Regions from separate parts of the Pseudoalteromonas sp. QJM3NY_22 genome, predicted to be linked through region 3. Evidence: predicted binding sites of a transcription regulator. Region 3 holds the regulator's gene; each other region holds the start of a gene.

Region 1 (8,022 bases), 200 kb from region 3:
GCGCCTAAAAGCTAAAATACTAGGCTGTAACTATAAAGGGTTAACTTGCGTTAACCCTTTATAGGTTTTATTTATCGATAATATTTTTTCTTTTTCGTACCGTTTTATTCCTGCTATCCATGTTTGCAACACATTCGTTTCATAAATTTCATCAACAGGTATTTTAAAGTAATCTTTGTCTATTAAAATAAAGTCAGCCCATTTACCTTGTTCTAAGCTACCAATTTTAAACTCTTGATGTGCGGCATACGCACCGCCTAAAGTAAATGCACGTAATGCATCTTCTCTACTTAATACTTCACTTGCACGCCAACCATTTTTAGGTAATTGATTGTGGTCCATGCGTGTAATGGCTGAATATAACCCATAGAATGGATTAGCGAGTTCTACAGGGTAGTCCGACCCAGCCGCAATAATAGATCCTTGCTGTAAAAAAGATTGCCAAGCGTAGGCACCGCTTAGTTGTTTTTCAGTTAAGCGTTGCTCTGCCATATGCATATCTGATGTAGCATGCACTGGTTGCATTGATGGGATTATCTTTAACTTTTTAAAGCGAGGAATGTCTTCAAGCGTTACAATTTGCGCATGTTCTATACGGTTACGAAGCAATATCCCTCCCGTTTTTTTAAACACCTTCTCATAAGCATCAAGTACCACTTTATTTGCTTTATCGCCAATAGCATGGGTGTGAGCGCTAAAACCGCGCTTAAAGCTTTGCGTAAAGAGTGCTTCGAGTTTTTCTTGTGTCTCTAGCATTAATCCATGATGGCCTGTACGGTCTGCATAATCTTCAATAAGAGCTGCGCCACGAGATCCAAGTGCACCATCGGCGTATACTTTAACACTGCGGATTGACATGAAACTGTTTGCGTCTTGGTATCGCCCTGCTTTAAGCATTGTGTTTAAGTCGGGGCTAGCACCACTTAACATGGCCACAATACGCACAGGTAAATTTCCTAGTTCACTGCGTTCTTTGTAAACTTCCCACGTTGCTTTATCAATGCCAGCATCATGGGTAGAGGTAATACCTAAACTTAATAAATGCTTTCCTGCTGCATCAAGCGAATCGCTTATATCTTGTTTTGAAGGGGCTGGCATATGCTGGGTAATTAGCGATTCTGCTTTATCTACAAATATGCCGGTAGGGTTGTCAAATTCATCTTTAATTATTTCACCGCCTTCAGGTGCTTTTGTTTGGGCGGTAATACCTGCAAGTTCGAGCGCTTTTGAATTTGCCCAAATAGCGTGGCTATCTACACGTGAAAGCACAACTGGACGATCATTAACTACTTTGTCTAAATCTTTAGCTGTTGGGAAGCGGGTATCAGCCCAAAGCTCTTGGTTCCAACCTCGCCCTATAATCCAACCTTGTTTGTTATTGGCAAATATTTTTAGTTTATTTGTGACTTCATCAACCGATTTTGCGCCACGTACATCAAGCTGCGATAAGTTATCTCCCAGGCCAATAACATGGCCATGAGCATCAATTAAGCCTGGTAATAAGGTGCTACCTTGTACATCAATGAGCTTGGCGTCTGGGTAGCTATTTTTTAGTGTATCGCCACCTACTTTTACTACTTTTCCATCTTTAATGACAAGGGTAGAAAACTGCTGTACTTCGCCTTTGTATAAAGGGGTGTAACCATTGGCGTTATAAATTACTTTTGTTTGTGCAAGAGTGTAGCTAGAACTTGCGCAAAGGCTGGCTAGTATGAGTGGTTTGATTAGTTTTTTGAGTAGCATAAGGCATTATTTTTTATTGTTAGTGAATCAACACTAACAAAATCATTTTTATAATACCAATATGATGAGATGGTTGGGGGACGAAGTAAACTAAAGCTAGTTAGTGATACCTACCTAGCTTAAGAGTTAACAATTATTTACTCGCGTATAAACCGTATTCATTTAATGTTAGCTTACCATCTTTATCTTGATCATAGCTTGAAAATCGAGACCAAAGAGCAGGGTCTATTGATGCTTCGCCACGTGTTAAAAAGCCATCTTGGTTTCTATCAAATTTATTAAATTGTTCAACAATATTATTGCTTGCGGCAAAACTTAGAGTGCAAAAAGTGCTGAATGCAAAAAGTGCCATATAGCGTATTTTTTTCATAGGAAATACTCAGTAGAGGTTATTGGTTAGATAATTTTTAAATTCGATTAATGAAATTTGGTTATCTTGATCTTTATCCCATATCAAAAATGTGCTCAATAATTGTGGTTGAGGTTCAAGTTCATCATGGGTTAAATAACCATTTTTGTTAGTATCGAGATGGGAAAAGCGTTGCTTAACATCAAGTGCTAGGGCGTCAAAGCTTGATAGTATTAAGATGCTTGTAACAAAGGAAAGTATCCTCATGGTATTTCTTCCAAAAGATTATTTAACCTGTAATCTGGTTGAGAGGTTAATTAACACATCTGGCCTATTACAAGTAAATTCAACGCAGTCAGCGCTGGGAATAGCTGCTTGAGATAGATTTATTAACCAGAGTTCAGGTTATTTAGGTTATAAACAATTTAGTAGAAGCGGGGAAAGCACTTGCCATAATTTAAATCCCAACATTAAATCCTTTTACACACTCCCTCAGGGATTATGGCAAATGCTTTAGTTCACTCTACTAGATAAAAGCTTAAGCAAAACTTAACTTGTTAAGGCTTAAAGCTTTTAAACTCTGTCTTAGAAATTACTTCATCATCGTTTTCGTCTAAATCGGTAAATTGCTTCATTACTTCTTTGTCTTGCTTGGCTTCGATAATTGATATTTGTCCATTCATATCTTTATCTAAGTGGGCAAAACGCACATTTGTTGGCGATGCAATTACGGTGGCACTAATTGCTAAAAACATTAATGAAAAAGCGGCGATAAGTTGTTTCATAATCACGTTCCTTATTAAATGAGTTTATTGAATAAATTTTTTGAATTCATCTAGCGACAATTGCCCATCTTGATTAGTATCAATTTGAGAAAAATTCTCGTTTAACACAGCATCTTCACCTGCTTCGGCTTCACTTAATGTGCCGTTACTGTCTTTATCAAGTTCGTTAAAAGTCGCGTGAACGTCCATTGCGTGTGCATTAGCGCCGAAAAAGCCTAAAGTCAGTAATGATGAAATTACTAAAATGCGTTTGTTCATAATTATTTCCTTATTGATTAAAGTTATTACTCCTGTTACAAAAATGGTGCCAATAATAATTATTGTTATTTTTCAATTGGTTATTATTTTTGCTTTAAGCCAATGAGAAGTTTTTACTGGGTTTATTGTAATTTTTGTGCGCCTTTTGCAACATTATTTGGTGGGGGTGAAAGGGAGTTTATTAAAATCAACGAGTTACGCTGTCTCTATTTGGCGACACATTGTTTTTGTAGCGCTGGCTGTTAATCGTATTAAATATAATTGCTGGTTCAGCTAGTGTATAAGGTAAGCACTTAATAATAGAACGCTTAACTTAAAAGGACTAAACGAAATGCCAGCAACCATAGCTAAAAAATACCAAGCAATGCTTAACTGGCGGCCTAATTTAATTGGGCAATTTGCAATGAGTATGCTGCTTTCGTTACTCCCGCTTTCTATAGTGGTGATTGTATTTTTAAATGCGCTTAACAAGCAATTAGCGGTTACTCAAAGTATCGTGAGTAACAACTATCAAGTTACCAAATCGTTTAATACTCTAAAACAAGAGCTCAACAGCCTTGAGCGCGCCACTAGGCAAAACTGGGTATTAAAAAGTGAATCGCTTGATAAGCTCATTGTCGATAAATGGCAATCATCCCTACAAAGCATTGATGAACTCAAATTTGTAAACACGAATAAAGAGTATATTCACCAATGGCAACGCTTATATACCACCTTACAAACCGCGCATGTAAAACTCGTTGAGCAAAAACAACAACAAGCTGAGCTATTTGTGCCAGTGAGCGATTTAGTTGCTGAGCTTACTTTATGGTTACGTGATAAAAACGAAGCACAAATTACCAATAACCAAAATGAGCTTACAAGCCTGCAAGCGTCATTTATAAACTGGCTGGTGGCACTTATTCCGCTTACTTTAATTGTTGGTGGTGGTTTTTTATGGCGTATAAGTGGGCGACTAAAAGGGTTAACTACGGTTATTGATAAGCTAGGGCAGGGGCATTGGCAGCAAAAAATATCTGTGAAAGGTTCAGCTGAGCTTGTTGAGCTAGGAGAAAAGCTCCAATGGGTGCAAGAGCAACTTCATATGCTTGAGCAGCAAAAAGATACTTTTTTACGCCATGTTACCCATGAGCTAAAAACGCCCCTTGCTTCAATGGTTGAAGGCACTGACTTATTAACTGATGAAATAGTAGGCCCAATTACCGCTGAGCAAAAAGCAGTGCTTGAGCTTATTAGCCAATCTATGGTGCGCCTTCGCACAATGATTGACAGCCTGCTGAGTTATAATGCGATTCGCACCAGTAAAGACAGCTTAAGTGAAGTTGAGTTTAGTCTTCTTATTAATAAAATTAATAGCCATTTTGAGCATCGCTTAAGTGCGCGTGAGCAAGCTCTGCAGTGGCAAAACACTTTACCTAACAAACCGCTTGCTTTACCTAGTGAGCTTATTGAGATGATTTTAATTCAGCTTATTTCAAATGGCTTAAAATTTTCAGATAATAAGCAAAGCGTTACTATTAATTTAGCGCTTGAGCAAAACCAGCTTTGTATCGTTGTACTTGATAAAGGGTGCGGTATTAAAGAGCAAGAAAAAACTCAAATTTTCAGCGCATTTTATCAAGGTCAACACAGTAAAAATGTTACGCTGCAAGGCAGTGGGCTGGGCTTAACTATTGTAAAAGAGTCTGTTGAACAGCTAAGAGGTACACTTACTGTTGAGCATAACGAGCCACATGGTTGCCGGTTTTCAATTAAAATTCCCATAACAAAAAGTCTAGGAGTTAATTAACATGCGCTTGCGTTTAATCGCTATTTTATGTGTGCTTAGTAGCATGGTTATATCAGGTTGTGAAATTAATAATGGGCAAAAAGAGCGTGTGTCAATTACACCTGCACCTGTGGTCGATACAAAAAAAACGAACGACAAAAACAGTAACCCTAGTCCAAAACCTAGACCAAAAATTGAACCAAGCTATCCTCCTGCAGAGCAAGTTATTGCATGGCACGCTAATCAGTGTGGCGGATTTAAATTGGTACCTAACAAAGATGTTTTTACAGGTGAAAACGAGCTTAAACGCTTTTTTAAATTTATGTGCTTAAACATAAATGATGATCCAAATACGGTAATGACTAAGTTGCTAAAACTCGATCTTGCTTACTTTTGGCCTGATGACATAAAGCAATATTTGTGGCTTCAAAAGCAGCAAGTAACTATGCAAATAAATGCTAAAAAAGAGCAGCAAGCACTTAATAATAAAATGCAAGAAACCCTCTCATCGTTAGCTACGATTGAGCAGCAGCTTTTACTACGTGAAGAAATTAAGGAGCAGTAATTATGGCCGCAACCAAAGCGCAAGGTGCAAAAGTACTATTAGTTGACGACGACGCTAGCTTATTAAAACTGCTCGCTATTCGTATTGAATCAAAAGGATACGAAGTGACAACCTGTGAAAGCGGCTTAACCGCACTACAAATACTTAAAAGCCAAGTGTTTGATGCCGTAATAACCGACTTACGCATGGATGAAATGGATGGTATGGTACTGCATCGTCAGCTGCAAAGCCGCTACCCAGCATTACCTGTCATTATGATGACAGCGCATGGCTCAATTCCTGATGCAGTAGAGGCAACTAAGCAGGGCATTTTTGCATTCATAACTAAACCTGTAGATAAAGATGAGCTATTTGACAGCCTTGCTAAAGCAATTGAAATTCACGGTGTTAACGCTGATGAAGCTGCACCTAAAAGTAATATAGTTACGCGCAGTGGTGCAATGCTGCACTTGTTAGAGCAAGTAAAACTACTTGGGCCAACGCAAGTTAATGTACTGATTTCGGGGGCTAGTGGTACTGGTAAAGAATTACTCGCACAGGCGATTCATCAGCATAGTCATGTAAGCGGTGGCCCTTTTGTTGCAATTAACTGCGGCGCTGTACCAGGGGAGCTTTTAGAGTCCGAATTATTTGGTCATAAAAAAGGCTCGTTTACGGGTGCAATTAAAGATCACCAAGGCTTGTTTCAACAAGCACAGGGTGGCACGTTATTTTTAGACGAAATAGGCGATATGCCGCTTAACTTGCAGGTTAAGTTACTGCGCGTATTACAAGAAAAAACAATTCGCCCAGTAGGTTTTCAAGAAGAGATAGCAATAGATGTGCGTATTGTATCGGCAACACACAAAAATCTTCCTGAAGCTATTTTAAACCAGCAATTTAGAGAAGATTTATACTATCGCTAAACGTAGTTAATTTAAAATTACCGCCACTGTGTGAACGCCGCGAAGATATAAGCTTATTAGCACAACATTTTAGTGCAAGCATTGCTAAGCGCATGAACCAAAATGAAAAACACTTTGCAAGCGATGCTATGCATGCACTTGTACGTTACGATTGGCCAGGTAATATCCGCCAATTACAAAACGTAGTAGAGCAGGTTGTAGCATTAACGCCAAGCGATGTTATTTCAGAGCACTTAGTGTTAGCTGCGCTAAATAGTAATGAAAAAAACGTAGAACCATTATCACTAAACGACGCTAAAAAAGAGTTTGAGCGCGACTATGTAATTAACACTTTAAAAATGGCTGGTGGTAACGTAGCTGAAGGCGCTAAGCTTGCCAAACGTAACCGTTCAGACTTTTATAAACTCATTAAAAAACATAATATTGATGTAGATAATTTATAAAGAGAAGCAAATGCAGTTATTTATGGTGTATTTAGGGGGGCGAATTCAGGGTTGCCATATAGAAATGCATGATATTCGTTTTGTTGTAGGGGAGAATATAGAACAAACCTTCTCAAAGTTAAAAAGCCAGTGGGTAGGCGACAGAAGTAGTGTTCACATGGATAGCTACATGGCAATTAATCATATTGATGGCTTTAAAGTAGAAGTTGTTGATAGCTATGTGGAGCAAAATAAACAACTCTATTTTGTAAATTTAGGCGCTTACAGAAGTGATTCCATGGCTGAGCAACATGACTTTGCACTGTATGTTGCAAGCAGTAGCCATGAAGCTAAAGAGCGTGCTAAAAACGATTTACTTGCAGGGCTTAGCCATATTCATAAAGATGATTTACATGATGTAGACGATTGCTTTGCCATTGATTTACTCGACAGCCAATTGAATATAAAGTTAACCCCCAGCGGTGAAGCACAAACCATAAAGCCAGATTGGTTTGGCTACCATATATTGTAATTATAATTTTACTTGGTTCAATAGGGATTAGTTGTGAAAAAGTATGGCTTCTTAGTGTTTATTCTATTATTGACCGGTTGCGAGTCAATATCGCACTTAGCGCCAGTAAGGGATCTCAATAAACTTGCAAAACAAGTAAAAAACAATCCCACCGATGTTAAAGCAATTGAAAAACAAGTAAAAAAAACGCGGCGTTCAATTAAGCAGCAAGTGGGGAGCGTTAGTCAGCTATTAGCAACGTTAGAAAGTGTAGTTAGTCGTAAATGGGGTAAAAAAAATACTCAGCAACCAACACGCAGAAAGTATGTAAAATACAGCAATGATTACCAAGCACGCGCTGTTATTGATTTTGACCGTAATATGGTACAGGTCGAAACCATAGCCACTAAAAATACCAATTCGCTTCTAACTCAAGCAATTGTAATGACATTATTAACCTCAAGTGATCCACATAAAACAGACATTTTTACCAGTGAATCGCCTATTTTAGGGGATGAACCTTTTTTGTATCAACAAGTGCTTGATGAAGACGGGCTCCCCATAAAATACCAATGGCGGGCAAATCGTTTTGCTCGTTACTTAGTAGACACTAAGGTGCAAAAAAAACGTAGTGATGGTCATTCAATTACATCGGTATCTTTTCCTCTGGTAGAACAAAACGCTCACTTACGAAAGCAAAAATACAGTGAGTATGT
Region 2 (8,022 bases), on a different replicon from region 3:
GACCGCTTTGGCCTGTTAGGGTAAGCATGGCGCGTTTTGCCCCTGCAATAGCCGTTACAACGCCTAACGCCTGATTAACCGATTCGAGCACCGGACCTTGTTCAATATGAGTTTCCCAGTAACCTAGTAATTCGTTTTTGTTTAGTGCGGCCTTTGCATAGTCGTTAGGGTTTAGGCCAAAGTCGAGCATGGCTTGGCGCATAGTTATGCCGTTTGTGTCTTCAATGTTTAGCCACTGTGGGTCAAATTCGTTAGCGAGGGCTTTTGAGCCAATTAAAGTTGTGGCAAAGCGGGTGCCTTCTTCATCGCAAAAGCCCACTACATCTAAATGAAAGGGCAGGTCGAGCTTTAACTTATGTGCAAGCGCTGCAATTTCTATCCCCAGTAGTACACCTAAAATACCATCAAACGCACCTGCGTTTGGAACGGTGTCGAGGTGCGATCCTATAATTAAACGTTTAGCATGGGGGTTTGATGATTTAAGCCGACCCCAAAGGTTGCCCACTTCGTCTTGCCACGATTGCATGCCAGCCTCAACCATCCACGATGCAGTAACAGCGTTACACTCTTTGTGCTCTTTTGATAAGTACACGCGGTGAATGCCGCCTTGCATTTGCGATAGTGCGCTGAGAGTTTTACAGCGAGATAAAGCGCGTGTTGCGTATTCATCAGCAAGTTCTTTATCTAATAAAGGGCTGTGTTGTGGGCTTACAATCGTCATGCTAAATCCTTTTTTATTTATAGTGAGCAAGGGCGGCAATGGCGGCTTCGCCCTTAGGGCCTTTGTAACCGTTGGCATGTAAGCAAGCGTCTAAGCTTGCAAGTGTTTGTAATACAGCATCTTTTCGGGCGTTGTAGCCCATGGTGCCAATACGCCAAATTTTGCCATGCAGTGGCCCAAACGAAGTGCCAATTTCTATTCCAAAATCGGTTAGCATCTGTCCGCGGACGTGATCGGCATGAATGCCCTCGGGTATATACACACCCAGTACGTTGTTCATTTTATGTGTTAAATCACCAAATACATTTAAGCCGAGCGCTTGAATGCCTGTTAGCATGGCATCGCCATGTAATTTGTGGCGCGCTACGCAGTTATCTACGCCTTCTTCAATTACTATGCGGGCGCATTCTGAGGCGCAGTACAGCATGCTGGTGGCTTCGGTATGATGGTTAAGGCGCTCTTCTCCCCAGTAATTCATGATCATACCTAAATCAAAATAGTTAGAGCGCACAAAGGGCTCTGTGCCATCGGTATGGTCGGCCGTGCGAATACCTGCTTCTACCTTTTTACGTTTTTGGATCCACTCGGCGCATTTGTCGCTAAGCGTTAATGGCGCTGAACCAGAAGGACCGCCTAAACATTTTTGCAAACCAACCGAAAGTGCATCGAGTTTCCATTCATCGGCAGGAAGTTCGTTACCCACAATAGAGGCGGTGGCATCGCAATAAAATAGTACATCGTGCTTTTGGCAAATATCGCCAATATGCTCAAGAGGTTGGTTCATGGTGGTGGATGTATCGCCTTGTACCATAGCAAGTACATGGGGTTTTACATCAACAATGGCTTTTTCGATTTGCTCTGGCGTAAACACTTCGCCCCACGGTACTTCTATTGTGTGCACCTTTGCGCCAACGCGTTCTGCTATTTCAGCAAGTAGGTGGCCAAACCGCCCCATAATTGGCACTAGTACTTTATCGCCTGGGCGTAAAATTGAGCATAATACGGCTTCAATACCTGCGCGCGATGTGCCATCTATTAGCATGGTCCATTCGTTTTTAGTTTTAAAAATTTCGCGGTAACGCGCCATGGTTTCGTTCATAAAACCGGTCATTACTGGGTCGTATTGACCTATAAGTTGCGCCGACATAGCACGTAAAACACGAGGATCTGCATTAATAGGGCCTGGTCCCATTAATAAACGCTGTGGTGGGTTTAAGGTTTGAACTTGCGTGTTATTAAACATATTTTAGGCTCCCAGAGTCTGAATGAGCATGCGTATGCCGGTTATCATTAATACAACGGCAAAGGCGCGTTTTAGTTGTTTTTGATCCAGCTTGCTACCAATTTTTACGCCAATAGGCGCAAATAAAATAGTCAGCGGAATAATAAGAAAAAAGGCAGGGAGGTTTACCAATCCCCAAGTACCAAGGGGAGCATCGGTTGGCGTTGTGCCAATACTTAATAAGGTAATAACGCCCGGTAGCGCAATCAATAAACCAAAAACGGCCGCAGTACCTACTGCAACATGGGCGCGTACATTAAATGCGTTTAGCATAGGTACGCCAATAGTGCCGCCACCTATGCCAATCATTACCGACAAACCACCTACAATACTTGCCATAACGGCTTGACCAAATTTACCTGGCAGTTGTTTTACAAGCGCAGGTGCGCCGGCTCTAAATAACATGTTTAAACTGACTAGAATAGCAATGCAGGCAAACATGAGCACTAATGCGTTACTGCGAACGGTATGAGCAATAATACTACCGACTACCGCCATAACTAATATAAACGGTGCCCAGTATTTTATTAGCGCAAGATCAATATTCCCTTTGCTATGATGCGAGCGAATAGATGAAAGCGAAGTAGGTACTATGGTTGCAAGTGATGTGGCGGTGGCTATCATCATTGCCGACTCTGGGCTTACACCAAAACCTTGCAGTAAAAAATACAGCACAGGTACGATAACAATACCGCCGCCTACACCAAAAAGTCCTGCTAAAATTCCGGCAAAAATACCGGTTGCTATTAAGGCCGCTACTATTGGCCATTGGTTTATTATTTCTGACATTGTGTTCCTGCTGTAGTTACTGTTGCACGTCCATCTGAACGAGGATCTGTTGCAGCTTCAAGGCTTGTAGGTGTATCTAAAATCGCCCCAGCGTGCCCCATCATTTCGTTATTATTATCAACGCTTACCCAATCGTGGTCACGTTGATTTAATTCATGTTCTATATGAAAAACTAACCCTTTTTCAATTTTTAAATTTGTACTTGTATCGCCCCATGTTCGTCCAAGTAACCAACGAGGGTCGCTAATTGCTTGTTTTATAAATTTATTTCGCCACGCGTAGCCTACAAAAACAGCGGCTTGGGTTTGTGGTTGCCCTTCACCGCCCATTGTTCCGTAAGCAAGTTGACGACCATCGCTAAACTTTGCCATTGCTGGGTTAAGTGTATGAGCCGGCTTTTTATTTGGCGCAAGGGCGTTAATATTGTTACTCGCATCAATATCTTCATTGTTTAAACTAAAGCTTAAACCTCGGTTATTCCACACAAAGCCGCCTTCGCTCATTAGTATTCCGCTGCCAAATTCCCAGTAAATACTTTGGATAAAACTTACTAATTGCCCGTTTTTATCTCTTGCAGCCATCCACACTGTATCGCCAGGCTCTGCGTTAAATGGCCATTGCTGTGCTTTACTCATATCAATATTGTTAGCAAGTTGACTTAAGCGATCATCGGTTAGTGCGTTTTTATAATCATCCCCTAAGACTTCAGGATCAGCCCAAAGGGTAGGGCGATGCGTAAAGCTTTGTTTAGTTGCCTCAACAATTAAGTGCGTCCAATCGGCATCGGTTTTAGCTAAATGCTTTAACTTATTTACGGCACCAATTATTTGTAGTGAATGCACGCCTTGTGTTGGCGCGGGTAAGTTGTAGCAATTAATACCACTGAGGTTTGCATTTAGCGCAGTAACGACCTCAGCTTTTGTATTTGCAATGTCACCTGCGGTGATTGAGCTGCCTGCTTTTGCTAAGTCGGCGGCAAATGAGTTGGCAAGTGCGCCTTCATAAAATGCGTTTAAACCATGTTTTGCTAGGTATTCAAACGTTGCTGCAAGTTTAGGGTTTTTAAAATGTTGACCTGCTTGCAAGGGGTTACCATTGGGTATGTAGAGGCTTTTAAACGCGTCATTGGTATTGTTAGCAGCGGCTAGTTTTTCGCAGCCTGCTTGCAAGCTTTTTGTAACGGTAAAGCCCTCGCGCGCAAGCTCAATAGCGGGTGCTAAAATTTTTGACAGTGGTAGTGCTGCATGCTCATCTAGTTCAAGCGCTTTTTGCCAACCGCGTATTGTGCCCGCTTGAGTTAGTGCGCTTAATCCGCCGCGCTCTGGTATTTGCGCGAGCGGGTTATACGCCGTTGTATTAGTTGCTGCGCGGCCGCAGGCGTCAATAGCAGTGGGCGTTTTTTGGTTTGGGTTATCGATAAGCCAAAAGCTGTCGCCACCAATTGAGTTCATATGTGGGTATACAACGCTAATAGCGGCGGCAGCTGCTACCATAGCCTCGGTAGCTGTACCGCCTTGTTTTAGTATATTTATACCCGCCTCAGTGGCCGAAAAATGAGACGCGGTAAATGCAATGTTGTGTGTGGTCATGCCGTTGTGCCTTGTTTAAAGTGTGCAGCTAGGTGCTTAACGCAAGCAAGTAGGCTTTTATCGTTACCGTGGCTCATCATTAATGAAAAACCATACGGATGATCATTTGCTAAATCAGCCAGCGGTAAATGCACTTGCGCTGAGCCACTAAGCCCTGCAATTGCCGAAAGCGTAATAATTTGCATGCGTAAGGCGCTTGTGTCGGCGCCTAATTTAGGTGCGGTTGTGGGTGTGGTTGGCAAAAATAAACAGCTGTTTGTATTTAGGTTTTTAGCTATTAGTGTTTGCCATTGGGTTTGTACTTTTAGTGCTTCTTGTTCTTCTTGCTCAGTTAGGGCAAGCGCCATATTAAAACGTGCCGCAATTGCTGGAGCAAACTGGGGAAGTTGCCCCTGCAATTGAAGCCAATCTTTATGCGTTTTTGCGATTGCTCGCCCTTGCAGTACTCTAAAACTATCCGCAAGTTCATTTAATAAGCTGCTGTTAGGTAGTTCAAATTCTTTATGGTGCTTAAAATTAGGCTTGGTTTTTTTAAGCAATTGTTTAAGTGGGGCTTGTAAAGCAGAGTCAACGAGTTCAAATAACGGCTCGCAAATAACTAAGGTATGAACGTTATTAATAGCTTGATTTGGTAACAGTACATTACCTACATCGCTTAATAGCTCGGGGCTTTGGGTAAGCCAACCTATGGTATCAAAAGGCGGAGCCAACGGTATTAGGCCGTCTTTTTCAACCACGTTATGGCTTGGCCTTATGCCATATAAACCACAATAGCTGGCGGGTATTCTAATTGAGCCGCCAGTGTCGGTGCCTAAGCCAATATCAGCTAAGTTTGCAGCAACTGCAGCAGCAGACCCCATACTCGAACCACCGCAAGCATGCCCTTTTAATTTAGGATTTTGCGCAGCGCCATAATGTATATTATTACCCTCTAAGCTATAAGCCAGTTCGTCTGTGTGGGTAAAGCCTATAAAGTTACAACCAGCGGTCATGAGCTTAGTAACCGAGCTTGCCGTATTTTGAGCCGGTTTAGCTGTTTTAAACCAGTGTGGGTTGCCTGCGCTGTTACGCTCGCCCTTTACTGCAAATACATCTTTTACAGCTAAGCGATTGTTTGCAAGTAGACCAGATTGGTTTGTTTGCCACAGGGTAGGACCATGGTCACAAAAAATACCGGTCGTATTATTATTTTTGGTACTCATATCACCACTCGTTATAAAAAATCTGACCAAGCAGTTCAGATTTAGAGTGATTAAAAAGACGGATTAATTTTTATTATTTTTCAGCTCACTGCGTAACATCTTGTTTTTATTTTACAGAGCCTGATCCGCTTTTTAATCGTTTAGCTTATTATATTGTTTAAAACCTAAGCAAGAGGAATGCCATAAATTAAAATCCTGTCCAACTGGTCAGGTTTTATTGGGTTGTATGAGGTTTGTAAATGTGGGCTGTAGAAATAGTGAGATTAAAATGAGCTAAAACAAACCAACTTGGTGCGTAGGTGCACCAAGTTGGTCTCTATTTATATGGTTTTGAGTGCTAAATAAGGGGCGTTTTACTGATGATTAAACCGTTAATATCGGCGTAAACCCAATCGTTAGGTTCAATAGTGGTGCTAAGCATGGTAACAGCTTGGTTTTTATCACCAAAGCCGCGCTTTAAGGTACTACGCGGTGTAGAGCCTAGCGCCATTACAGGTAAGTTCATCGTGGCAAGTATCTCAATATCTCGGCAACAGCCATTTATTATTACGCCTTCCCAGCCATTATTTAGGGCACGCTCAGCCATAATATCGCCTATAAACGCAAAGCGTTTGCTCGCAAACCCGTTTATAACTAACACTTTACCTTTACCTTTACCTTTACCATTTTCATGCAATATATCGGCGGCAAAAGAGTTGTCTTCTGGGCAGGTAACGGTAACTACTTTGCCATAAAACGTGGTTTTTTTACCAAAGTGATAAAGGCCGCTGTCTGCTACTTGCACGTTATCGCGATGATCGTCAAATAAATCGGGTGTAGTAAAGGATGTCATGGGTTAAGTCTCACTTTGCTCAGGTATTTTAAGACCAATACCTTTTAAAATTATGTGGGCAATTGATTGCGTAATTTGTGCCACATCGGTTTCGTCGTACTCTAATTTGTTCATTACGAGTAAAACCTCAGCCTGAAAGTCGGCGTAATATTGCGTGGTAGACCAAATAGTAAAGAGCAAATGGTAGGGATCAACCTTATCCATTTTATCTGCGTCCATCCATGCTTGAAGTACATCAACCTTTTGTTTAACCCAAGGGCGGGTATTGGTTCTAAAGTAGTTTTGTAAATAGGGTGCACCGCGCAGTATTTCACTGGCAAATAAGCGAGATTGCATTGGCTGATTTACGGCCAGTATTACTTTGCTTTTAATATAGTTATAAAGCACGGTAGCTGGATCGTCGTTAATTGTGACGTTATCAAGCCCTAAGTTCCAATTAGCTATTATGCGGTCGATCACAGACTCGTACAGACCATCCTTACTTTTAAAGTAATACAAAATATTAGCTTTTGGCACCTGCGCTTCTTTAGCAACCATGCTCATACTTGCTCCGTCGTAACCTAATTGCGAAAACAATTGCTCGGCGGCATCTAAAATTAGTTTTTGGTTTTTCTCGCGTGTGACTTCTTTTTTATTTGGCTTTATTTGTGTGGTCATTATAAAGTTTGCGTGTTTAACGTATTGATTGATTGTAGCTTTACTGACCAAAAGGTCAATTACTAAAAAGGGTGAATGCTAAAAACAAACGAGACGTTTAAGCTATTAACCTTGATTGTTTAATTAAATAATTACTGTTAGTTTAGTTTCAAATTTACGAGTAGTACTTTTAGGTTGGTAAATGGACTTTATAAGCAAAAATAAATATACACTATATGGAGTTGCTGCAATATTACTGTGGAGTTGCTTAGTTGCATTACTACGGGATATTTCTGAGTTGTTTAGTCCAATTGGTGGTGCGGCGGCTATGTATTCTGTCAGTGCGATATTTTTAATTTTGGTTATGGGAGTGCCCAAGTTTAGTGGGTTTTCAAAACGTTACTTGGTAATAGGTACTTTATTATTTGTAGCGTACGAAATTTGCTTGGCGCTTTCTATTGGTATGGCAAACAGCCGTCATCAGGCAATGGAAATGGCGGTTATTAATTATTTATGGCCCACGCTGACTATACTGCTCTCTATTATTATTGGTCGTAAAAAAGTAAGTTTCTGGGTTTACCCAAGCATGATCATTGCTTTTTTAGGCGTTGCTTGGTGTATTACGGGCGATCAAAAAATGTCACTAGATACGCTTGTTACTAACTTTGCTGATAATCCTGCTACTTACTTAATGGCATTAGCTGCAGCGTTTATATGGGCTATTTATTGCGTAGTAACGCAAAAGCTGAGTAATGGTAAAAATGCCATTACGTTATTTTTTGCGGTTACGGCAATGAGTTTGTGGGCGCAATATGGTTTTAGTAATGAAGCGCCATTAACGTTTTCACTCAGATCAAGCATAACATTGCTATTAGCCGGTGTAGTCGTGGGGAGCGGTTATGCACTGTGGAATCAAGCTATTATTGGCGGTAACTTAATGCTTTTGGGAACGCTTTCGTACTTTACACCGG
Region 3 (8,022 bases):
TCGATCCGTCAGTAGCGAGTCGAGATATACTCATTATGATTGGTGCAACATTTGCTCTTATCATCATGTCATTGAACTTTAGAGGCACCCAACGCATTAATAGAGTGGAAGGTGGCTTATTGCTTATCGCATTTTTGGGCTACCAAGGGTATATTTTTAGTCAAGTAGGGTAAATAATGACGACGCTGAACTTTATCGAACAGGGTCTTCGTGTTCTCAATATTGAACGCCAAGCACTTAATGACATAGCGCAATATGTAGATGAAAATTTTCATCAAGCATGCCAATTAATGTTTGACTGCGAAGGTCGAATTATTGTTATTGGCATGGGTAAATCAGGCCATATAGGTAATAAAATTGCAGCAACACTTGCAAGTACAGGAAGCCCTGCCTTTTTTGTACATCCAGGCGAAGCTAGCCATGGCGATTTAGGAATGATCACCAAAAACGATGTTGTCATGCTTATTTCAAACTCAGGTGAGACGAGTGAAGTTTTAAATATTATCCCTGTTTTAAAGCGCCTTGGCGCAAAAATAATCGCCATGACAGGCAATACTAAATCGACCATGGCAACACATGCAAATGTACATGTATGCATTAAAGTAGAAAAAGAAGCATGCTCTTTAGGGTTAGCACCAACGGCGAGCACTACAGCGACTCTTGCTATGGGCGATGCGATGGCAGTGGCTCTGTTAGAAGCTCGTGGTTTTACCGCCGATGATTTTGCGCTTTCTCACCCTGGGGGCAGTTTAGGCAAACGATTATTACTAACCTTAAAAGATGTTATGCACAGCGGCGCAAATACACCTATTATTAGCGTCTCACAAACCGTAAAAGATGCACTTATTGAAATGTCAGCCAAAGGCCTTGGTATGACAGCCATTGTTGATAAAAGTAATCAGCTAGTGGGATTATTTACCGACGGTGATTTACGCCGTATTTTAGAGCAAAGACTAGATATTCATACAACACAAATAGACCTTGTTATGACTAGGTCATGCACAACAGCGACACAAGATATTTTAGCTGCTGAAGCGCTTAATATAATGGAACACAAACGTATAAATGGCTTGATTGTTGTTAATGAACAAAACCAGCCTATTGGCGCACTAAATATGCAAGACTTATTAAAAGCAGGAGTATTATAAATGCAATTTGAAGAACTCTATCAACCGCTGAGTGCTGATGCAAAAGCACGTGCTAAAAAAGTAAAACTACTTATATGCGATATTGATGGTGTATTTTCTGATGGCCGAATTTATCTTGGCAATCAAGGTGAAGAGCTCAAAGCATTTAATACAAAAGATGGTTTTGGCATTAAAACGCTTATAAACAGTGGCTTTGAAGTGGCTGTTATTACTGGTCGCCATTCGCAGATAGTGCAACAACGTATGACCAGTTTAACAGTACAACATATTTATCAAGGTCAAGAAAACAAGCTTATTGCTTACGAAGAGCTAAAAAACAAGCTTCACCTAAGTGATGATCAAATTGCCTATATTGGTGATGATGGCCCCGATATGCCAGTAATGGAATTAGTCGGGTTTGCCGTTGCAGTTAACGATGCTCACCCACTAATCAAGCGTTTATCACATTACACGACACAGATGCTGGGTGGTTTTGGCGCAGTGAGAGAACTAACCGACTTACTTATGCTAGAGAACGACAAACCACTTACTAGCAAAGGTACTAGTTCATGAATACAGCGCGCATAATTTTAAGCGTTTTATTCATCAGCTGTATGGTTTGGCTTTGGTACCCTTATTTTGCACAAACAAATATGACAGCTCAGGTTGAAGCTGAAGTTATCGCTAAGCCTGATTATATTGCTATTGAGCTAAAACAAACGGCCTATGATGAAAATGGTAAAATTAATCATAAAGTTACAGCTGCTAAAATGGAATTATATCAACAGTTAGGCTTTACCTTTTTTGAAAAACCCATTTTCACCTTATATAACGAAAAACAAACATGGCGAATAAATGCAGACGAAGCAACGTTATATGAAGGAAAACAATTAATCTTAGAAGGTAACGTGGTTGCCAAGAATCTTACTGATAATGCAATGATAGACAAGATTAATGCGGATAATATTCAAGTAGATATAAAACTACTCACGATGCGTTCAGAGCAACCCGTTATTGTTACGGGACCCAATTTAAAGATCACCGGTAAAGGCCTTGAAGCCGATTTAAAAACTGAAGTGATAAAACTTATTAACCATACGCGAACTATATATTATGACCAATAAAATTTCAAAAATACTTATTATTCCGACACTTATACTAGCTTTCAACCTTAGCGCTGCTGAACAAGCGATTCAACTTGCAGCGAATCAAATATCAATAAGTGCCGACAAACAAGAAGGCCAATTAAAAGAAAACGTCGGAATTTTTGAAAAAAATGTTGAGATTATTCACGGCAACCGTCGTATTACAGCCGACCGTTTAGAAGTACATAAACGTGATGAATTAGGCGATAATAAACAGCTACTAATTGCAACTGGTAGCCCTGCATATTTCGAAGAAAAACAAACTGATGGCACTATAATGAGCGCCAGCGCAAACGAAGTTCGTTATGATGTAGCTAAACGATTTTTAACCCTTATTGGCGATGCACAAGTATCGCAAGCGGGTCAAAAAATAAATGCCAAGAGTATTACTTACGATATGCAACAGCAATTAATTAGCGCTGAAAAAGACGAAAACTCAACCGATCGTGTGCATACTATTTTAGTACCTATTGAGACTAAAAAAGAAAAAAACGATAAAGGTCAGCCATGAGTACATTAAAAGCAGAACTATTAGCTAAAAGTTATAAAGGCCGTGAAGTTGTAAAAAATGTAGGTCTGGAAGTAAAGGCTGGCAGCATAGTCGGGTTACTTGGCCCTAATGGTGCAGGTAAAACCACAACGTTTTATATGATTGTAGGCCTTGTACCTAGTGATAAAGGCAAGATTTCTATCGACGATAACGATATTACTCTTTTACCTATGCATAGTCGTGCTAGATTAGGCATTGGTTACTTACCCCAAGAATCATCAATTTTTAGAAAGCTTACTGTTTATCAAAACTTAATGGCTATTTTAGAAACACGTAAAGAGCTAAATAAGCAAGCAAGAGAAGACACACTTAACAATTTATTAGATGAATTTAGTATTCAGCACATTCGTGATAGCCAAGGTATGGCATTATCAGGAGGCGAGCGTCGCCGAGTTGAAATAGCGCGAGCACTAGCCGCTGCTCCTAAATTTATATTGCTTGATGAGCCTTTTGCTGGTGTTGACCCTATTTCAGTGTTAGATATAAAGAAAATAATAGAACACCTTAAAAATCGTGGTATTGGTGTGTTAATTACCGACCATAATGTAAGAGAAACTCTTGATGTTTGCGAAAAAGCCTACATAGTTTCTCATGGTGAGTTAATTGCATCAGGCACTCCAGAACACGTATTAAACGATAAAACAGTACGTGATGTTTATTTAGGCGAGCAATTTAGGCTGTAACATTTACGCCATGTCTTTAAGCATCTGCTAGTATTAATTATAACAACATAAAAGGATTGTTAGAGATACATGAGGCAATCATTACAGCTGCGCATGGGCCAGCAACTTACAATGACTCCACAGCTGCAACAAGCAATTCGCCTGTTGCAACTCAGTACATTGGATCTCCAGCAAGAAATACAAGAAGCACTCGACAGCAACCCCCTATTAGAGGTTGAAGAGCAAGATTACGCCGAAGATTCTGCTGGTAAAAACGAGCAAAAAGCAGATAACGACGATGTAACTGTTAGCGCAAATGCTGATGATGTTCCGAGCGAATATGAGCAAGACAGTGGTGAAGCACTTGCTAAAGATACGCTAAGTGATGAAATGGCTATGGATGTTAGTTGGGATGAATATATGAGCGCAGCCCCAGCATCATCATCAGGACCAATGCCTGAAGATGAATCTATATACCAAGGCTCCTCGACTGAAACGCTCCACGAATACCTAATGTGGCAACTACAACTGACTCCCTTTAGTCCTACCGATGAAGCGATTGCGATTGCGATTGTTGAAGCCGTCGATGATTCGGGTATTTTAACGCTAAGCTGCGAAGAAATTTTAGAAAGTTTTAATCAAGAGAACGAAGAAGACAACGAAGTTGAACTTGACGAAATAGAAGCTGTTTTAAAACGAATTCAATTGTTTGACCCTGTTGGTATTGCAGCACGTAGTTTACAAGAATGCTTATGTATTCAGCTGAACCAATACGATAAAGAAACACCCTATATTAATGAAACAAAAATGATTTTAACCGAGCACATTGATCTATTAGCTGCTCGCGACTATCGTACATTAATGAAAAAAACAAAGCTCAAAGAAGAAGAGCTTAAAGAAATAATGACTTTAATACATACTCTTAGCCCAAAACCGGCGGATACTATAGTTAGAGAAGAATCTGAGTATGTAATTCCTGATGTATCGGTGAAAAAAATAAAAGGTCGCTGGGTTGTTGAACTAAACCCAGATAGCATGCCTAAAATCAGAGTCAACAGCCAATATGCAGCAATGTCACGCACCGTTAAATCAAGTGGTGATAGCCAGTTTATTCGCTCGCATCTACAAGAAGCTAAATGGTTTATTAAAAGTTTAGAAAGTAGAAACGATACACTATTAAAAGTAACTAATTGTATTGTTAAGCAACAACAAGGTTTTTTTGAGCATGGCCCAGAAGCCATGAAACCAATGGTTTTAAATGATGTAGCAGAAATGGTCGAAATGCACGAATCAACTATTTCACGCGTAACAACTCAAAAATATATGCATACACCTCGCGGTATTTTTGAGCTTAAATATTTTTTCTCAAGCCATGTAAGTACTGAAAATGGAGGCGAATGCTCATCAACAGCAATACGCGCTCTCATTAAAAAATTAATCGCAGCAGAAAACTCAGCAAAACCATTGAGTGATAGTAAAATTGCAGATATATTAGCTGAGCAAGGAATAAAAGTAGCGAGACGTACAATCGCAAAGTATCGCGAATCTCTAGCTATTCCACCGTCAAATCAGCGAAAAAGTTTGATTTAAGACGCTAAACAAAGAGGGTAATGCTTATGCAACTAAACTTAACTGGTCGTCACGTAGAAGTAACTGATTCATTAAGAGATTATGTAAATACCAAATTTGCGAAGCTAGAAAGACACTCAGATCATATTAATAATGTTCATGTCATTCTTGATATAGAAAAATTAAACCAAAAAGCTGAGGCAACGATTCATGTAAGTGGAGCTGAGTTATTTGCCTCTACTGAACATCAAGATATGTACGCCGCCATTGACTCGCTGATTGACAAGCTCGATCGCCAAGTTATTAAACACAAAGAGAAGCTTGCTCGACACTAATATTATGAAATTAAGTTCACTTATATGCCAGGACTGCAGCAGAGCTGCGGTCCTTTTTAATAGTAAAAAAAGAATTTTAGAGTTCATCAGTCAACTTGCTCATGACAAGCTCCCATATCTTTCTCAACAAGATATTCTCAGCGCCTTAATGAATAGAGAAAAACTGGGAAGCACTGGTATAGGAAGAGGCATTGCAATCCCTCATGGGCGAATGAGCGGCGCAGAAGAGCCCTTAGCACTCGTATTAGTAAGCGAAACACCTATTAATTTTGATGCTATAGATAATCGCCCTGTTGATATATTTGTTGCTCTCATCGTACCTGATGGCGATAACCAGCAGCACTTAAAGACGCTCGCAACGATAGCTGATAAACTAAATAATAAAGATTTTTGTAAACAGTTACGCAGCGCAAAATCAGATACTGAGCTGTATCAAGTTATTGTAGAACAATCGTAATTAACATAATGGGTGATAAATGGAATTAATTATCATAAGTGGCCGTTCCGGTTCTGGAAAATCGGTTGCTTTACGCGTAGTTGAAGATTTAGGTTATTATTGCGTAGATAATATTCCAATTAATCTGCTACCTTCTTTAGTGAGAAGTGTATCTGATAACTACGACAAAATTGCAGTTAGTATTGATGTCCGTAATTTACCAAAAGAGCAAGATGAATTTAACGATATCCTTGAATACTTACCTGGCTTTGCTAAACCGACTCTGTTTTATCTAGACAGTGAGGATCAAACATTAATTAAACGTTTTTCTGAGACTCGCCGTCTACACCCGTTATCAGTTGACTCATTACCTCTTGATTTAGCAATAAAAAAAGAAAAAGAACTACTCGATGTTCTCACTACTCGCGCTGACTATATGATCGACACGAGTGATTTAAGTGTTCATCAACTTGCTGAATCAATTCGTGAAAAAATTCTGGGTAAAAAAGATAAACAACTCATTGTTACTTTTGAGTCATTTGGCTTTAAACACGGCATTCCTAAGGAAGCTGATTATGTCTTTGATGCACGCTTTTTACCGAACCCACATTGGGAGCCAGAATTAAAACCTTTAAATGGCTTAGACCAACCCGTAAAGGATTACTTAGCCAGCCACAGCATTGTCCAAAAGTTCACTTGGCAAATTCAAACTTTTGTACAAACATGGTTGCCACATTTAGAGCGAAATAACCGTAGCTACTTAACTATTGCTATAGGTTGTACTGGTGGGCAACATCGCTCAGTATATTTAGCACAAACGATTGGTGAAAGTTTTTCGATGACACATCCAAATGTAAAAATCCGCCATAGAGAACAAGAAAAATAACTCATTCAAAATAATCATCTGTTCAGCTTAGGTAGAGTAACTTATGCGTTTAGAAGACACTTTTTTAATAAAAAATAAATTAGGACTTCATGCAAGAGCCGCTACAGTATTAGCGCAACTTGCTATTAAATTTGATGCCTCAATCATGATATATCAAGATGATAAAGAAGCGCCTGGGGACAGTGTATTGGCTTTAATGCTACTGGAAAGCAGTCAAGGAAAAGAGGTGAAAGTAGTGTGTGAGGGCCCTGATGCCGAACAAGCTTTACATGCCGTTGGTCAATTGATAGCACAACGCTTTAATGAAGAAGAATAGCACTTAGCTAAAAACCGAAACTAAGATAAACTAAATGTGGTTAATTACCCCATTAATAAACCTCCCTATCCATAGTTATATAAAAATCAATAAGGACGCCAATGCCTGAAGCTTTTGAACAAGACTATCCACTACAACAATTAAAACAAGTGACAAAGTCGCTTAACAGTGGTCAATTTGTTCAAGTTAGGCGGATGTTAGCAAAAACAGCTCCTTGTGATACCGCATTATTATTAGAGTCATCGCCGCATAAAATTCGCCGACTACTTTGGCAATTGGTTGACCCTGATGTACAAGGTGATGTTCTTGAAGAGCTTTCCGAAGATGTTCGTTTAGGCATTATTGCCCAAATGGAACCTGAGCACATTGCAGCCGCAACTGAAGACATGGGCCACGATGACTTAGGTGAAGTACTCCGTAGTTTACCAGACACCGTTTATAAAGACGTTGTCAGCGCGATGGATATTCAAGACCGTGAACGTGCAACACAAGCACTTTCATATCAAGAGCGTTCAGCTGGCGCGCTAATGAACACAGATACGGTAACCATTCGCCCTGATGTAACGCTCGATGTTGTACTTAGATATATTAGGCTACGTGGGGAGCTACCAGAAGGTACAGATGATCTATATGTTGTTGATAAACACAACTGTTTTATAGGCGCTCTATCACTGAGTACGTTATTAACGAACCCACCTGAAAAAATTGTTCGTGATTTAATGGATGAAGATTGTGAATCAATCCCAATTTCAATGGATGAAAGTGAAGTCGCGCAACTATTTGAGCGCCATAATTGGATATCAGCACCTGTTGTGGATGATAACGATCAATTACTTGGTCGTGTCACTATCGATGATATTGTTGACGTAATTCGAGAAGATGCAGAGCATAGTTTACTAGGCTTAGCCGGTCTAGATGATGAAGAAGATACCTTTGCGCCAGTACTCAAAAGCTCTAAAAAGCGCTCAGTTTGGTTAGGTGTCAATTTACTAACCG

What was found. Region 3 encodes sigma-54, which starts transcription at its own class of promoters, with help from an activator protein. Its sites were predicted from a motif close to GTTGGCACGNNNNTNGNNT; they were not measured.
Region 1: AC0VZ4_RS15580 (EF-hand domain-containing protein) is a predicted target of sigma-54. The motif match lies at 3,171-3,189, and genes of this name have one in related genera.
Region 2: AC0VZ4_RS23005 (amidase family protein) is a predicted target of sigma-54. The motif match lies at 5,750-5,768, and genes of this name have one in related genera.

Annotation. Positions count from the first base shown of each region.
Region 1 covers NZ_CM149655.1:3,379,663-3,387,684, reverse strand. Annotated here, with positions in the region: gene AC0VZ4_RS15605 (YgjV family protein) at 1-15, shown strand, start outside; gene AC0VZ4_RS15600 (amidohydrolase) at 31-1,743, opposite strand; gene AC0VZ4_RS15595 (EF-hand domain-containing protein) at 1,877-2,113, opposite strand; gene AC0VZ4_RS15590 (EF-hand domain-containing protein) at 2,123-2,359, opposite strand; gene AC0VZ4_RS15585 (hypothetical protein) at 2,650-2,877, opposite strand; gene AC0VZ4_RS15580 (EF-hand domain-containing protein) at 2,902-3,135, opposite strand; gene AC0VZ4_RS15575 (sensor histidine kinase) at 3,467-4,924, shown strand; gene AC0VZ4_RS15570 (hypothetical protein) at 4,926-5,468, shown strand; partial or broken gene AC0VZ4_RS15565 (sigma 54-interacting transcriptional regulator) at 5,471-6,816, shown strand; gene AC0VZ4_RS15560 (DUF1543 domain-containing protein) at 6,827-7,327, shown strand; gene AC0VZ4_RS15555 (murein transglycosylase domain-containing protein) at 7,361-8,022, shown strand, end outside.
Region 2 covers NZ_JBWBTZ010000002.1:605,830-613,851, reverse strand. Annotated here, with positions in the region: gene AC0VZ4_RS23025 (allantoate amidohydrolase) at 1-721, opposite strand, end outside; gene AC0VZ4_RS23020 (pyridoxal-phosphate-dependent aminotransferase family protein) at 735-1,964, opposite strand; gene AC0VZ4_RS23015 (sulfite exporter TauE/SafE family protein) at 1,968-2,792, opposite strand; gene AC0VZ4_RS23010 (gamma-glutamyltransferase family protein) at 2,780-4,381, opposite strand; gene AC0VZ4_RS23005 (amidase family protein) at 4,378-5,583, opposite strand; gene AC0VZ4_RS23000 (putative 4-hydroxy-4-methyl-2-oxoglutarate aldolase) at 5,921-6,415, opposite strand; gene AC0VZ4_RS22995 (TetR/AcrR family transcriptional regulator) at 6,419-7,072, opposite strand; gene yddG (aromatic amino acid DMT transporter YddG) at 7,254-8,022, shown strand, end outside.
Region 3 covers NZ_CM149655.1:3,578,325-3,586,346, forward strand. Annotated here, with positions in the region: gene AC0VZ4_RS16480 (calcium/sodium antiporter) at 1-173, shown strand, start outside; gene AC0VZ4_RS16485 (KpsF/GutQ family sugar-phosphate isomerase) at 177-1,148, shown strand; gene kdsC (3-deoxy-manno-octulosonate-8-phosphatase KdsC) at 1,149-1,700, shown strand; gene lptC (LPS export ABC transporter periplasmic protein LptC) at 1,697-2,251, shown strand; gene lptA (lipopolysaccharide transport periplasmic protein LptA) at 2,241-2,783, shown strand; gene lptB (LPS export ABC transporter ATP-binding protein) at 2,780-3,505, shown strand; gene AC0VZ4_RS16510 (RNA polymerase factor sigma-54) at 3,575-5,074, shown strand; gene hpf (ribosome hibernation promoting factor) at 5,101-5,388, shown strand; gene ptsN (PTS IIA-like nitrogen regulatory protein PtsN) at 5,393-5,845, shown strand; gene rapZ (RNase adapter RapZ) at 5,865-6,710, shown strand; gene AC0VZ4_RS16530 (HPr family phosphocarrier protein) at 6,754-7,026, shown strand; gene mgtE (magnesium transporter) at 7,128-8,022, shown strand, end outside.